DNA from 3 places in the uncultured Citricoccus sp. genome. Region 1 is predicted to be linked to each of the others. Evidence: predicted binding sites of a transcription regulator. Region 1 holds the regulator's gene; each other region holds the start of a gene.
The links. The regulator HrcA, encoded in region 1, represses chaperone genes, less so after heat shock. The targets are predictions, from matches to a motif close to TTNGCACTCGNNNNNNNCGAGTGCNAA.

Region 1 (4,826 bases):
AGCACCAGCGTCCCGGGGCCGCAGACTGACGCGACCCCGACGCCGTCGAGCATCTCGCGGGCCTCCGGCACCCGGGTGCGCCGGGCCTGTTTCGCGGCCGCCAGCAGGGCGGCCTCCCACTTGGCCAGGGCCTTGGCCGTCTTGTCGGTCCGGGCGCCCTTGCCCGGCTTCCCGCCCGTCCACCGCACGATGGAGCGCTCGGCCTGCCAGGGATGGACCGCGTCCAGCCCGAGCTCGGTTCCGGCCTGGACGGCCATCAGGTCCCGGTCGCCCTTGGCCAGTGCCTGCACGAGGACCAGCTCCGGAAGCGGTGCCGGTTCGTCCGTGACGGACCGGGCGGTCGCCTCCAGCCGGTCGGGGGCGGCGGCGACGACGGTCGCCGTGACCCGGCGTCCGGAGCCGTCGGCTACGTCGAGCGGCTCCCCCGGGCCCAGCCGCATCGACTGGGCGGCGTGGCGGGCCTCGGCGCCGGTGAGCACGACGGCGTCACCGGGCGCGGTGGTGGCCAGCGAACCGGCGTCGAGGTAGAACAGCGGGTTGCTCACGGGCGATCGCTCACAGGTTCTTGAGGTTGTCCCGCAGCTTGGAGAACAGCCCGCGGTGCTCGGTGCTGCCGTGCACGGCCTCCTCACCGCGGGCCATCGCGAGCTCCGCGAGCAGTCGCCGCTGCTCGTCGTCGAGCCGGGTGGGGGTCTCCACGCGCAGGGTGACCTTCAGGTCCCCGCGGCCGGAACCGCGCAGCCGCCCGACGCCCAGGCCCTTGAGCACCTGCACCTCACCCGACTGGGTGCCCGCCCGGACCGGCACCTGCTGTTCACCGTCGAAGGTGTCCAGCGTGAGCTCGGTGCCCAGGGCGGCGGCCGTCATCGGCACGGTCATGGTCGCCAGCAGGTCGTCGCCGTCCCGCGTGAACACGTCGTGGTGCCGGACGTCGATCTCCACGTAGAGGTCGCCGTTGGGGCCGCCGCCCGGGCCGGCCTCCCCCCGTCCGGCCAACTGGATGCGGGTGCCGGTGGCGACGCCGGCGGGGATCTTGATGGTCAGGGACGCGCGGTCGCGCACGCGGCCCTGGCCGTTGCACTCGCGGCAGGGATCCGGGATGACGGTGCCGAAGCCCTGGCACGCCGAACAGGTCTCGGCGGCCATCACCGTGCCCAGGATGGAACGGACGGGGCGGCGGATGGCGCCCTGGCCGTGGCAGATGGAACAGGTCTCGGGGTGGGTGCCGGGCCGGCAGCAGGAGCCGTCACACTCCGGGCAGACCACCGCGGTGTCCACCTCGAGGGTCTTGTCCACGCCGAACACGGCGTCCACCAGGTCGATCCGCGCGGTGATCAGCGCGTCCTGGCCGCGGCGGGACCGGCTCGCCGGGCCACGCCCGCCGCCGCCCATGCCGCCACCGCCCCCGAAGAACGTCTCGAAGATGTCCTGGAAGCCGCCGAAGTCACCCCCGCCGAATCCGCCCATGCCGCCGGTGCCGTTCTCGTGGCCGGTCGCGTCGTAGTTGCGCCGCTTGTCCTCGTCCGAGAGCACCTCGTAGGCGCGGGTGACCTCCTTGAACTGGTCTCCGGCCTCCGGGGCGGGGTTGACGTCGGGGTGGAGCTTGCGGGCCAGCTTGCGGTAGGCGCGCTTGATCTCCTCGGCAGAGGCGTCACGGCTGACGCCGAGGACCTCGTAGTGGTCTGCCACGGTGTGGGGTATTCCTTCCGGACGGGATTCGTGTTCGGGTCTGATGCGGCCCGGCAGTCTACTGGGACAGGATCCTGGACAGGTAGCGGGCGATGGCGCGGACCGCGGTCATGGTGCCGGGGTAGTCCATGCGGGTGGGTCCGACGACCCCGAGCTTGGCGCCGGCCCCGGGTCCGTAACCGGCCGCGATGACCGAGGTCTCGGCCAGCGAACCGGTGTTCTCGGACCCGATGCGCACGCTCAGGCCCCGCACATCCTGCTCCATCTCGGTCAGCAGGCGCAACAGCACGACCTGCTCCTCGAGGGCCTCCAGGATGGGGCCGATCGAGTACGGGAAGTCCCCCGGTGACCGGGCCAGGTTGGCCGTGCCGGCCATGATGATGCGGTCCTCGCGCCGGGCTGCCAGCAACTGGTCCAGCTGGCCGGCCAGGACGCCCGCCAGTTCCCGGTCCTGCTCCGGCACGGTCGCCATGGCGGCCCGGAGCCCGTCGGCGGCCTGGACGGGGGTCAGGCCGTCGAGGTGGCGCAGGAACAGCTGCTTCAGGGCGTTCAGGGAGGTCTCCGAGACGTCCTGCTCGGTGGTGACGGCGCGCTGGTCCACCTGGCCGGAGGACAGGATCACCACCGCCAGGACGCGGCGGGGGGCCAGGGCGACCAGCTCCAGGTGCCGCACGGTGGAGGAGTCCAGGTGCGGGTACTGCAGCACGGCCACCTGGTGGGTCAGCTGGGAGAGCAGCCGGACGGTGCGGGACATCATCTCGTGCAGGTCATCGGAGGAGTCCAGCAGGGTCTGCACAGCCCGGCGCTCCGCGGCCGAGAGCGGCTTGACCTCGGAGATCTGGTCCACGAAGACGCGGTAGCCCTTGTCCGTCGGGATGCGCCCGGCCGAGGTGTGCGGGGCCACGATCAGCCCCTCGTCCTCCAGGGCGGCCATGTCATTGCGCACGGTCGCCGAGGACACGCCCAGCTGGTGGCGGTCCACGAGGGCCTTGGAGCCGACCGGTTCCCGGGAGGCCACGTAGTCCTCCACGATCGCCTGCAGCACCTGCATGCGGCGCGGCTGCTCGCTCATCTCACCCTCCCGTCGTCGGTCAGTGGTGCACCGGTCGTCCCGGCCATGCACTTAGCACTCGTCGAGTTCAAGTGCCAAGTCTAATACCTCTGTCCAGTCCGCTCCCGGCGCCTCCCGCCACCCGGTCGTGTCCGAGCCGTCCCGCTCCGCCCACGACCCGGTTCACGCCGGGCGCGAGCCGTTCCCCGGGTTCTCCGGGACGCCTTGCTAGCGTCGGGGCCCATGGAATGGAACAGCTGGGGACCCGGCACCCTGGACGGCGGCTTCCGGCCGGCGGCCCGCGCCGTGCCGGAGGTCCCCGCGGACCGCGGCACGGTCCTGGAGGACGCCGGCACGGGATTCACCGGGGCCGTCCTGCGGGTGGAGAAGTCCGGCGGGGTGCACCTGGTGGTGCTGGAGGACCGCAGGGGCCGGACGAAGTCCTTCCCGCTGGGCTTCGGCTTCCTCGTGGACGGCGACCCGGTCCAGGTGGTGCCCCCCGCGCCTGCCGCTCCGGGCCGCACGCTCGGGGTGACGGGCAAGGCCCTGCCGGCCAGGACGGCGTCGGGGTCCGTGCGGGTGAGCCACGCCCGGGCCCGCACCGCGCGCGCCTCCCGCATCTGGGTGGAGGGCCTGCACGACGCCGAGCTGGTGGAGAAGGTCTGGGGTGAGGACCTCCGGCTGGAGGGGATCGTCGTCGAGCCCCTGCACGGCGTGGATGACCTCGCCGGTGCGATCGCCGACTTCTCCCCCGGGCCGCAGCGCCGGCTCGGGATCCTCGTGGACCACCTCGTGTCCGGGTCCAAGGAGGAGCGCATCGCCGCGGAGGCGATGCGGGTGCCCGGGGCGCGCGGCAACGTGCTGATCGTCGGCCACCCCTACGTGGACGTCTGGCAGGTCATCAAGCCGGCCGTGCTGGGCATCGAGGCCTGGCCGGTGGTGCCCAGGGGCCAGGACTGGAAGACCGGGATCCTCAAGGGCCTGGGCTGGCCGCACCGGACCAAGGAGGACGTCGGCCTCGGCTGGAAGCGGCTGCTCTCCCGGGTGCGCACCTACGCCGACCTCGAGCCCGCCCTGCTGGGCCGCGTCGAGGAGGTCATCGACTTCCTCACCGCCGTGGGCGACTAGCAGCGGCGGATATCCACGTAGGATGTCCTACGGAATCCGGCGTAGTACCCCCACTCCCGAGAGGCAGAAGGACGTGTCACAGCAGCAGCCCAGCGGTCCGCACCGCCAGCGTCCGGTCGCCGCGCCCCGGCGCGACCAGCACCTGCAGGGCTCCCCTGCCAAGGCCGCACCCCTGACGCCCGCGCAGGACCGCCAGTGGGCCACCTTGGCGCACTTCGGCGGCATCCTGGGCTTCGTCCCCTCCCTGGTGATCTACCTCGTCTTCCGCCACCGCGGGCCCTTCACGGCCCAGGAGGCCAAGGAGGCGCTGAACTTCACGCTGCCGCCCACGGTGCTGGCGATCGTGGCGAACCTGCTGGCCCTGATCCCCGTGGTCGGCGGGGTCTTCGGGATCATCGCGATGCTCATCTGGCTGTTCATGACCATCTCCGGCCTGGCCGCGGGCATCCACTGCAACAAGGGCCGGCCGTACCGGTACCCGTTCAACCTGCGCCTGATCCAGTAGGCCCGTCCGTCCGTCCTCACAGGACATGTCCGGCGCGGGACCGCACCGGATGGGTCCCCTCGGGGATGACGAACCGGTGGGGGCGTCTCAGAACCCCGCCAGCCGCCGCACGATCGCGTCGTCCAGCAGGCGGCCCTGCAGGGTCGGGATGATCCGGCCGGCCAGGGCGGCCCGGCCATCCAGCAGTCCCTCGGCGATCATCGCCGCGATCTCACCCCTGGCCTGGGCGCCGCCGTCCGGTGCCACGTCCAGGACGCTGGTCTCCAGGCCCTCCGACAGCCGGACACCGAGCATGACGCGCTCCAGGAACCTGGCCTCGGCATCGGGTTCCTCCCGGCCCACGGACGGTGACACGCCGGTGGCCAGACGCTGGGCGTAGGCGGCCGGGTGCTTGGCGTTCCAGAACCGGACGCCGGCGAGGTGGGAGTGGGCGCCCGGGCCGGCACCCCACCA
Region 2 (4,826 bases), on a different contig from region 1:
CCCACGCGCACCCGCTGAATCGGGTTCGGCGGGGCCGGGGCCGCTGGGCCCCGGCCCCGCACCACCGGACCCCCTGAGCCGGGGGCCACTGCGCCGGCACCCCTCACCGGACCCCGCTGAGCCCGTGGCCACTTCGCCGGCGCCGGCGAGCAGCACATCATCTCAGAATGGACATGTCCCCCGTGGATCCACGGGGGACATGTCCATTCCGTCATGGTTTCGGGGCTCTCCGGGCCGACCGCAGGGGGACACACACCCTTAAACACGACGTGGCATCCCCCGCATCTGCGGGGAATGCCACGTCGTCGGTGTCAACGCCCGAGGGCGTCAGCGGCTGCGGTGGACCGAGCCGCCGCCGAGGTCAGGAGATCAGTCCTCGTCCTCGTCCTTCTTGTCCGCCACCAGGGTCTCGGTGGTCAGCACCAGCGCCGCGATGGAGGCGGCGTTGGCCAGGGCGGAGCGGGTGACCTTGACCGGGTCGATCACGCCGGCGGCCAGCAGGTCGCCGTACTCGCCGGTCTTGGCGTTGAAGCCGTGGTTCGGCTCCAGCTCGGCCACCTTGGCGGTGACGACGTAGCCGTCCTCGCCGGCGTTCTGGGCGATCCAGCGCAGCGGCTGCACCAGGGCCTTGCGGACGATGTTCACGCCCGCGGCGGCGTCACCGGACAGGGCGGTGACGGACTCGTCCTGGTCCAGCACGGACAGCGCGTTGATCAGCGCGGTACCGCCGCCGGCCACGATGCCCTCCTCGAGGGCGGCACGGGTGGAGGCCACGGCGTCCTCGATGCGCTGCTTGGCCTCCTTGAGCTCCACCTCGGTGGCGGCGCCGACCTGGATGACGCCCACGCCGCCGGCCAGCTTGGCCAGGCGCTCCTGCAGCTTCTCACGGTCCCAGTCGGAGTCCGTGGCCTCGGCCTCGGCCTTGATCTGGGCCACGCGGGCGTTCACGTCGTCGGCCGAGCCGGCGCCGTCCACGATCGTGGTGTTGTCCTTGGTGACGGTCACGCGGCGGGCGGTGCCGAGCACCTCGAGGCCGACCTGGTCCAGCTTCATGCCGAGGTCCGGGGAGACCACCTGGGCGCCGGTGAGGGTGGCGATGTCCTGCATCATGGCCTTGCGGCGGTCGCCGAAGCCCGGGGCCTTGACGGCCACGACGTTCAGGGTGCCGCGGATCTTGTTGACCACGAGGGTGGACAGGGCCTCGCCCTCGACGTCCTCGGCGATGATGAACAGCGGCTTGGAGGCCTGCAGGACCTTCTCCAGCAGCGGCAGGAACTCCTGCACGGAGGAGATCTTGCCGGAGTTCAGCAGGATGTAGGGGTTCTCCAGGACGGCTTCCTGGCGCTCGGCGTCGGTCACCATGTACGGGGACAGGTAGCCCTTGTCGAACTGCATGCCCTCGGTGACCACCAGTTCGGTGGAGGTCGTGGAGGACTCCTCGATGGTGATGACGCCGTCGGTGCCGACGGTGTCGAACGCGCGGGCCAGCAGCTCGCCGACGGTGTCGTCCTGGGCGGAGATGGCGGCCACGTTGGCGACGTGGTTGCCGGAGACCTCCACGGCGTTCTCGGACAGGCGCTGGTCGATGGCGGCCACGGCCACCTCGATGCCCCGCTTGACCTCGTTCGGGGCGGCACCGGCGGCCACCTGGCGCATGCCCTCGTTGACGAGGGCCTGGGCCAGCACGGTGGCGGTGGTGGTGCCGTCGCCGGCGACGTCCTGGGTCTTGGTGGCCACTTCCTTGGCCAGCTGGGCGCCCATGTTCTCGTACGGGTCGTCCAGCTCGATGTCACGGGCGATGGTCACGCCGTCGTTGGTGATGGTGGGTGCGCCCCAGGCCTTGTCGAGGACGACGTTGCGCCCCTTGGGGCCGAGGGTGACCTTGACCGTGTCGGCCAACTTGTCGATGCCGGCCTGCAGTGCGCGGCGGGCCTCATCGTTGAAGGCAAGCTGCTTCGCCATGAACGAAGCTCCTTTCGGGTGTGGACGGCGGCTCCGGGCCCGGCCGGGCATCCGGTCGCCGCGTCGAGGTGAAGGTGGGGGGCCGGCGTCGCGCCCTCCCGCGGCCCTGGGGCCGGAAGGTCACGACGTCGGCGCTGACGCGATCAGGCCCGGCCGGCTGGAGTGCCTGGCCGGGCCTGGTGCGTCAACCGGACGCGGTGCCGTGCGGGGGCACGGACCGGGTCCGGTGGAAGATCACTTGGTGACGATGGCCAGCACGTCGCGGGCGGACAGCACGAGGTAGTCCTCGCCGCCGACCTTGACCTCGGTGCCGCCGTACTTGGAGAAGAGCACGACGTCGCCCTCGGCGACATCGACCGGGATGCGGTTGCCGTTGTCATCGACACGGCCGGCGCCGACGGCCACGACCTGGCCCTCCTGCGGCTTCTCCTTGGCGGTGTCCGGGATCACCAGGCCGGAAGCGGTGGTCTGCTCGGCTTCCAGCGGACGGACAACAATGCGATCCTCAAGGGGCTTGATGGAGACAGACACGTCTGTACTCTCCTTCTCTGTGGTGGGCCAGACCACGGGGGTCCGACCGGCGTCAGTGGATTCTGCTGTGCGCCGTAGGCTGGCCAACCGTCGTCGCGGGTGCCGGATGGCAGGTCCTTCAGGCTTGGCACCCGGTGCCCCGGAGTGCCAGAAATGACTCTAGGACGAGGCTTAGCACTCGGTCAAGGCGAGTGCCAGTCGTGTCCCCGGGAGCCGCGCGGAGCGCCGGTCCGCGACCCGGCACGCGGCCAGGACTCTGGCCGCACCCGGTCACGGGCTGACACAATGGAGGGGACGCGATCGCCCCGGCCTGCCGGGCCCCGGACGGCCGCGGGTTCCGCCGCTCCGCTGATCACGGGAGGACCATCGTGTCCCTGCACGGCCCGCAGGACGGGCCCCTCGCCACCACCCCCCGATCCGCACGCCCCCGGCCGAGGCCCCGGGCGCTGCGCCGCGCCTCGCTGATGCTCGCCGCCTCGACCGCGGTCCTGGTCCTCGTGACCGCCTGCACCGGCGGGCCCGCCGAGCCGCCCACCTCCGGCTCGCCATCCGGCACGGCTCCCGGTACCACCACGCCCTCCCCCACCGGCTCCGGCGCGGAGACCGTCACCGTGGAGCACGCCCAGGGCACCACCGAGGTCCCGGCCGATCCCGGGAAGGTCTTCGTCTTCGACCTCGGGGTCCTGGATTCCCTGAACGCACTGGGCATCCAGCCCGACGGCGTGCCGGATGCGCCCTACCCCGAGGAGCTGCAGTCCGTGGCGGACGGCGCGGAGGTGCGAGTCGGCTCCCTCACGGAGCCTGACCTGGACGTCATCGCCGAGGAGGAGCCGGACCTGATCATCATCTCCGCGGCGACCGCGGACGCGTACCCCGAACTGTCCGGGATCGCCCCGACCATCGACCTGTCCGTGGACCCCGCGGAACCGATGGAGTCCTTCACCCAGAACGCCACCGCCCTGGGCGAGGTCTTCGGCCGGGAGATGCAGGTGCAGGCCGCGCTCCGCGAGATCGAGACGAAGATCGAGGATGCCCGGGTGACGCTGAAGGACGCCGGGAACACCAACGGCCTGGTGGTGATGACGGGATCCGGCGAGATCACGGCCTTCGGCCCGGAGTCCCGCTTCGGCCTGATCCACGACGTGCTCGGCGTGCCCAGCGCCACCCCGGTGATGGGCGAGGGCCCGGACGGCGCTCCGGCCTCCCCCGAGTTCATCGCCGACGCCGACCCGGACAACCTGTTCGTCATCGACGAGGACGCCGCCCTCGGCCGGCAGGGAGCCACCGCCGAGGACGTGCTGGACGACGACCTGGTCAGCGGCACGAAGGCGGCCCGGAACGGCAAGGTCATCTACCTCGATCCCGCGGACTGGTACCTCGTCGGCTACGGCCTGGACAACCTGCACCGCATGGTCAACGAAGTCGTCAACCACGTGGCCACGGCGTCCCCCACCGGCCTCGGACGGGACGCCTCCGGCACCTGAGCCGGCGTGCCGGTCGCGCCGGACCGTCAGGCCGTCAGGCCGGGGTGACCTCCACGGCGACCCGTTCCTCACCGATCCGCGTCAGCACGAGCGTGGCGTGCCGGCCGGGTGACTTCGAGCCCCGTGACGACGTCGAACCCTTCGCCCCCTTCGAGCCCTTGCCGGACATGAGCTGGCGTCGCAACTCCTCCGGGGTGACGGCCATCCCGCGCTTCTTGATGTCCAGCCGGCCCACCCCGGTCTCCCGCACCCAGCGCCGCAGTCCCTTGACGTTGAAGGGCATCACCGACTCGATCCGGTAGGCCCGCGCGAACGGCGACGCCACCGGCTCGTCGGCCCGGAAGTAGGCGATGTGCTCATCGAGCAGTGCCCCGCCCTTCGACGCGAAGTCACGGTGGATCAGGTCGGCCACCAGCCCGGCCCGGATCACGGCGCCGTCCGGTTCGTAGAGGTATCCGGTCAGGGCCTCCACGCCGCCGACCGGCACCTCGGGAGAGCCGCCGAAACGGGTCCCCGCGGTGAGCTCATGATGGCCGCCCCGGCCTCCCGCCGCCGTCGTGCCCGCCCCGGGACCGGACATGACCAGGGCGCTGCGGCGCACGCCGTCCCGGGCGAGGGCGTTGAACCACAGCACGGCCTCGGTGACGTCCCCGTCCACGGAGACCCACTGCGCCTCGCAGCCGGCGGGCACGGACTCGTGCGGCAGGCCGGGGCCGAGCTTCACGCCGACGGCGGCGCCGCGCGCGGCGAGGGACTCGACGAAGGACAGCGGCGGGGAGAACGCCTCCGGGTCGAACACCCGGCTGGACCCGGAGGTGGAGAGCACCCGGCGGGCAGGGTCTAGCCAGT
Region 3 (4,826 bases), on a different contig from region 1:
AGGACTGCGGTCGCTGGGACCGGGCCGTCAAGCTGGCCGCCTGGTTCCATGACGCCGTCTACCGCGGCGACCCCGGCCGGCCGCCCGGGCAGGACGAGGAGGACTCCGCGGTGCTGGCGGAGACCGTCCTGTCGGATCTCGGACTGCCGGACCCGGAGATCGCGGAGACGGCCCGGCTGGTCCGGCTGACCACCACTCACGACCCGGACCCCCTGGACCGCTCCGGCGCCGTGCTCAGTGACGCGGACCTGGAGGTGCTGGGACGTGGTCGCGGTGACTACGCGCGGTACCTGGCCGCCGTCCGGAAGGACTTCTCGCACGTGCCGGACGATGCCTTCGCCGCAGGCCGGGCCGCCGTCGTGCAGTCCCTGCTGGACGCCGACCCGCTGTACCGGACCGCGACGGGTCACCGGATGTGGGACGGGGCGGCCCGCCGCAACCTCTCCGCGGAGCTGCACCCGACCTCCCGGTGGTGGTCCCGCCGCTGACGGTCCGGAACCGGGCCGGGACACGAGAAGGCCCGGCCCCCGGGAGACAAACCGGGAACCGGGCCTTCGCCGTCACTGGCGTTCGAGGCGGGATCAGTCCCGCCCGGACGGCCGGTGATGCCTGCTAGGAGCAGGTCATCACATCATGCCGCCCATACCGCCCATGCCGCCCATGTCGTCGCCACCCGGCATGGCAGCGGCCGGCTCAGGCTTGTCGGCCACGACGGCCTCGGTGGTCAGGAACAGGCCGGCGATCGAGGCGGCGTTCTGCAGGGCAGAGCGGGTCACCTTGACCGGGTCGTTGATGCCGGCGGCCAGCAGGTCCTCGTACTCACCGGTGGCGGCGTTCAGGCCGTGGCCGGCGGCCAGGCCCTTGACCTTGGCTGCCACCACGCCCGGCTCCAGGCCGGCGTTGTAGGCGATCTGCTTCATCGGGGCCTCAATGGCGACCTTGACGATGTTGGCACCGGTGGCCTCGTCACCCTCGAGGGACAGCGAGTCGAAGGCCTTGGTGCCGGCCTGGATCAGGGCGACGCCACCGCCGGCGACGATGCCCTCCTCCACGGCGGCCTTGGCGTTGCGCACGGCGTCCTCGATGCGGTGCTTGCGCTCCTTGAGCTCCACCTCGGTGGCGGCACCGGCCTTGATGACGGCCACGCCGCCGGCCAGCTTGGCCAGGCGCTCCTGCAGCTTCTCGCGGTCGTAGTCGGAGTCGGTGTTCTCGATCTCGGCACGGATCTGGCTGACCCGTCCGGCGATCTCCTCGGCGTCACCGGCACCCTCGACGATGGTGGTCTCGTCCTTGGTGACGACGACCTTGCGGGCGGTGCCCAGCAGGTCCAGGGTGGCGTTCTCCAGCTTGAGGCCGACCTCCTCGGAGATGACCTGGCCACCGGTGAGGATGGCGATGTCGGCCAGCATGGCCTTGCGGCGGTCGCCGAAGCCCGGGGCCTTGACGGCCACGGACTTGAAGGTGCCGCGGATCTTGTTGACCACCAGGGTGGCCAGGGCCTCGCCCTCGACGTCCTCGGCGATGATCAGCAGCGGCTTGCCGGACTGCATGACCTTCTCCAGCAGGGACACCATGTCCTTCACGTTGGAGATCTTGGAGTTGACGATGAGGATGTACGGATCCTCCAGCACGGTCTCCTGGCGCTCCGCGTCGGTGACGAAGTAGCCGGAGATGTAGCCCTTGTCGAAGCGCATGCCCTCGGTGAGCTCGAGCTCCAGGCCGAAGGTCTGGGACTCCTCGACGGTGACGACGCCCTCCTTGCCGACCTTGTCCAGGGCCTCGGCGATCAGGGCGCCGATCTGCGGGTCGGCGGCGGAGATCGACGCGGTGGCGGCGATCTGCTCCTTGGTCTCGATCTCCTTGGCGGAGGCGATGAGCTCGGCGGTGACGGCCTCCACGGCCTTCTCGATGCCGCGCTTCAGGGACAGCGGGTCGGCGCCGGCGGCCACGTTGCGCAGGCCTTCCTTGACCAGGGCCTGGGCCAGCACGGTGGCGGTGGTGGTGCCGTCGCCGGCGACGTCGTCGGTCTTCTTGGCGACCTCCTTGACGAGCTCGGCGCCGATCTTCTCGTACGGATCCTCGAGCTCGATCTCCTTGGCGATGGAGACACCGTCGTTGGTGATGGTGGGCGCGCCCCACTTCTTCTCCAGCACCACGTTGCGGCCGCGCGGGCCGAGGGTCACCTTGACGGCGTCGGCAAGGGTGTTCAGGCCCTTCTCCAGGCCGCGGCGCGCCTCTTCGTCGAATGCAATGGTCTTGGCCATGTGTGCACTGTCCTTTCTGGACCTTGGCGTTGCTTGGCAGTGTTCAACCGACCTGTGCAGTGCCCGCGACGGACGGCCCTGGGCCGGGCCTCACCACGTTCAGGTCAAACTCGTGGCGCGGACCACCCGCATGCCTGCGGGCCTTGGCAGTCCGAACCACTGAGTGCTAGTCCATATTTAGCACTCGGCACACCCGAGTGCAAACATCGGGCCGGGCCCCGGACGGTTGTTCAGCGGGCAGGGGAATCCGCGTCCGGAACGCGGGGTGCGCATCGGGACGTCAGCCGGCGTAGGACGCGGTGACCACCACGGCGATGCCGGGGATCCGCCCGTCATAGACCGCCGGCAGCCCGAGCCCGGCCGCGACCGCCTGGGCGGTGACCGGGTTCGACGAGTAGAAGACCGCGGAGGAGGACACCGGGTATCCCGACCAGTTCCCGGCGGTGGCCACCGTGAAGCCGGAACCGGAGAGGGTGCCGCCGACCCGGCCGGCCAGCCCGTTGACCCGGGAGGCGTTGTAGACCTCCACCGGGAAGGAGTAGTCCACCGTCTGAGGCTCCTGGGTCTGCGTGGGAGTCGGCGTGGGTTCCGGCGTCTTCGTGGGCTGCGGGGTCGTGGTCTTCCGCGGCGTCGTACTGGGTTCCGGAGACCGGGCCGGTGGCGCGGACGACGACGCCGCCCTGGCCGTGCCGGAGGCCGACGGGTCGGCGGTCCCCGCCCCGGAACCGGGCCGGGTCATTCCCGGGGAGGTTGCCTGCCCCGGTGCCGCCGACCCGGACACCGACGCCTCCGCAGCACCGGGCCGGGCGGTCTCCTGGACCCGCAGCGTGGGCAGGATGAAGTACGAGAACGCCCCGATCACCAGGGCCAGGGCGGCGGCGAGCGAGATCCAGGTCAGCCCGGACGGGCCGGTGCCGCCGGACGGCTCCGCCACGGCCCGATGGCCGCCCTTGCGGTTGCGGTATTCGGGCACGTCATCGAACTGATCGCGCGGGTACTCAGTCATGGACCATCATCACCAGATCTTCGGCACCGGGCGGCGCCGTGGTGGCTGCCGCGGACGTGGCCACGGCCCCATGACCGTGGCGCTCAGGCCTCCTGCCGCCTGGCGCTGCGGGCCCGGTGGCGAGTCGTCCGTAGTCTACGCAATCTCTTGACCAGCATCGGCTTGTGGGCCAGGGCCTCCTGGCGGTCGAGCAGGCCGTTGAGCACCTGGTAGTACGTGGTGGCCGAGATGGAGAACCGGTCGCGGATCGCCTGGTCCTTCGCCCCGCCGTACTTCCACCACTGGTCCTCGAAGTCCAGGATGTCCCGGTCCCGCTCGGACAGTGCCGACGACGACGCCCCGGGCTCCTGCCCGCCCGCGCCCTCCTGCCCGTCGTCCTGCCCCCGGTCAGCGCGCGGGTCGTCCTCGCGCTCCGAGGGGACGGGGTCAGCTGCAGTCATGGGAAGGTCCTTCCGGGAAGTGGTCCCCCGCCGCGCATCTGTTCGGGCACCCACGGCGCTGGACGGAGTACTCCACAGTCTACTCCGCCGAACTACAGCGGTGTCATTCGATAGTCTGCACCGATGAGACTGCTCGAACCACTGGATCCCGGATGGGAGCGCGCCCTGGCGCCCCAGCAGGAGGCCCTGGACGCCGTCGGGCGCGAGGTCAAGGCCCGGCGGGCCGACGGGGAGCAGGTCCTCCCGGCGCCGGAGAACATCCTGCGGGCCTTCCGGCAGCCCTTCGACGAGGTCCGGGTGCTGATCCTGGGCCAGGACCCCTATCCCACGCCGGGGCACCCGATCGGGATGAGCTTCGCCGTGGACCGGCACGTGTCACCGCTGCCGCGCTCACTCGTGAACATCTACCAGGAGCTGTCCGAGGACCTCGGCATCCCCCCGGCCCCCCACGGTGACCTGACCGCCTGGACCGGGCAGGGCGTGCTGCTGCTGAACCGGGTCCTGACCGTGGCCGCCGGCCAGCCCGCCAGCCACCGGGGGCTGGGGTGGGAGCGGGTGACCGAGGCCGCCGTGGAGGCACTGTCCGGACGAGGCACCCCGCTGGTGGCCATCCTGTGGGGTGCCGATGCACGGAAGATGGCCCCGGTGCTGCAGCGCCACGCGCCCGCGGACGCGCCCCTGGGGATCATCGAGTCTGCCCACCCGTCCCCGCTCTCGGCCCGGCGCGGGTTCTTCGGCTCGCGGCCGTTCAGCCGCACGAACGAGCTGCTGGAGCAGTGGGGCGCCGAGCCGGTCGACTGGCGCGTCGACCACTCCTGACCACTCCGGCCACACCGTGCGGACCGGTCAGCGGCGGCCGATCCGGCGCCGTTCGTTGGCCTGCAGGGCGGTGGTGAACGGACGGGCCAGGGTGTCGCCCAGGACCACGCCGGCGGCGATGGCCATGATGGTGGCGGAGGCGTTGAACAGCCCGACGAGCCCGTCCACGAGGGCGCCGCTGTCCATGGCGATGCCGTACATGGACCGGAAGATGGTCAGTCCGGGCAGCAGGAACAGGATGGCCGGCACGGCCACCACGAGCTGGGGCGCGCCCATCCTCAGGGCCACGTACCGGCC

Region 2: a site for HrcA is predicted at 2,665-2,691, ahead of groES (co-chaperone GroES). Genes of this name have one in related genera too.
Region 3: a site for HrcA is predicted at 2,442-2,468, ahead of groL (chaperonin GroEL). Genes of this name have one in related genera too.

What each region holds. Positions count from the first base shown of each region.
Region 1 covers NZ_CALMQR010000073.1:14,179-19,004, forward strand. Annotated here, with positions in the region: gene Q0283_RS08585 (16S rRNA (uracil(1498)-N(3))-methyltransferase) at 1-545, opposite strand, end outside; gene dnaJ (molecular chaperone DnaJ) at 556-1,689, opposite strand; gene hrcA (heat-inducible transcriptional repressor HrcA) at 1,748-2,761, opposite strand; gene Q0283_RS08600 (DUF3097 family protein) at 2,984-3,868, shown strand; gene Q0283_RS08605 (DUF4870 domain-containing protein) at 3,942-4,373, shown strand; gene hemW (radical SAM family heme chaperone HemW) at 4,461-4,826, opposite strand, start outside.
Region 2 covers NZ_CALMQR010000044.1:10,153-14,978, reverse strand. Annotated here, with positions in the region: gene Q0283_RS03960 (dicarboxylate/amino acid:cation symporter) at 1-18, shown strand, start outside; gene groL (chaperonin GroEL) at 370-1,962, opposite strand; gene groES (co-chaperone GroES) at 2,197-2,493, opposite strand; gene Q0283_RS03945 (siderophore ABC transporter substrate-binding protein) at 2,862-3,977, shown strand; gene Q0283_RS03940 (THUMP-like domain-containing protein) at 4,012-4,826, opposite strand, start outside.
Region 3 covers NZ_CALMQR010000067.1:7,291-12,116, forward strand. Annotated here, with positions in the region: gene Q0283_RS07300 (DUF4031 domain-containing protein) at 1-488, shown strand, start outside; gene groL (chaperonin GroEL) at 627-2,264, opposite strand; gene Q0283_RS07310 (LytR C-terminal domain-containing protein) at 2,545-3,270, opposite strand; gene Q0283_RS07315 (DUF3263 domain-containing protein) at 3,354-3,710, opposite strand; gene Q0283_RS07320 (uracil-DNA glycosylase) at 3,834-4,529, shown strand; partial or broken gene Q0283_RS07325 (threonine/serine exporter family protein) at 4,557-4,826, opposite strand, start outside.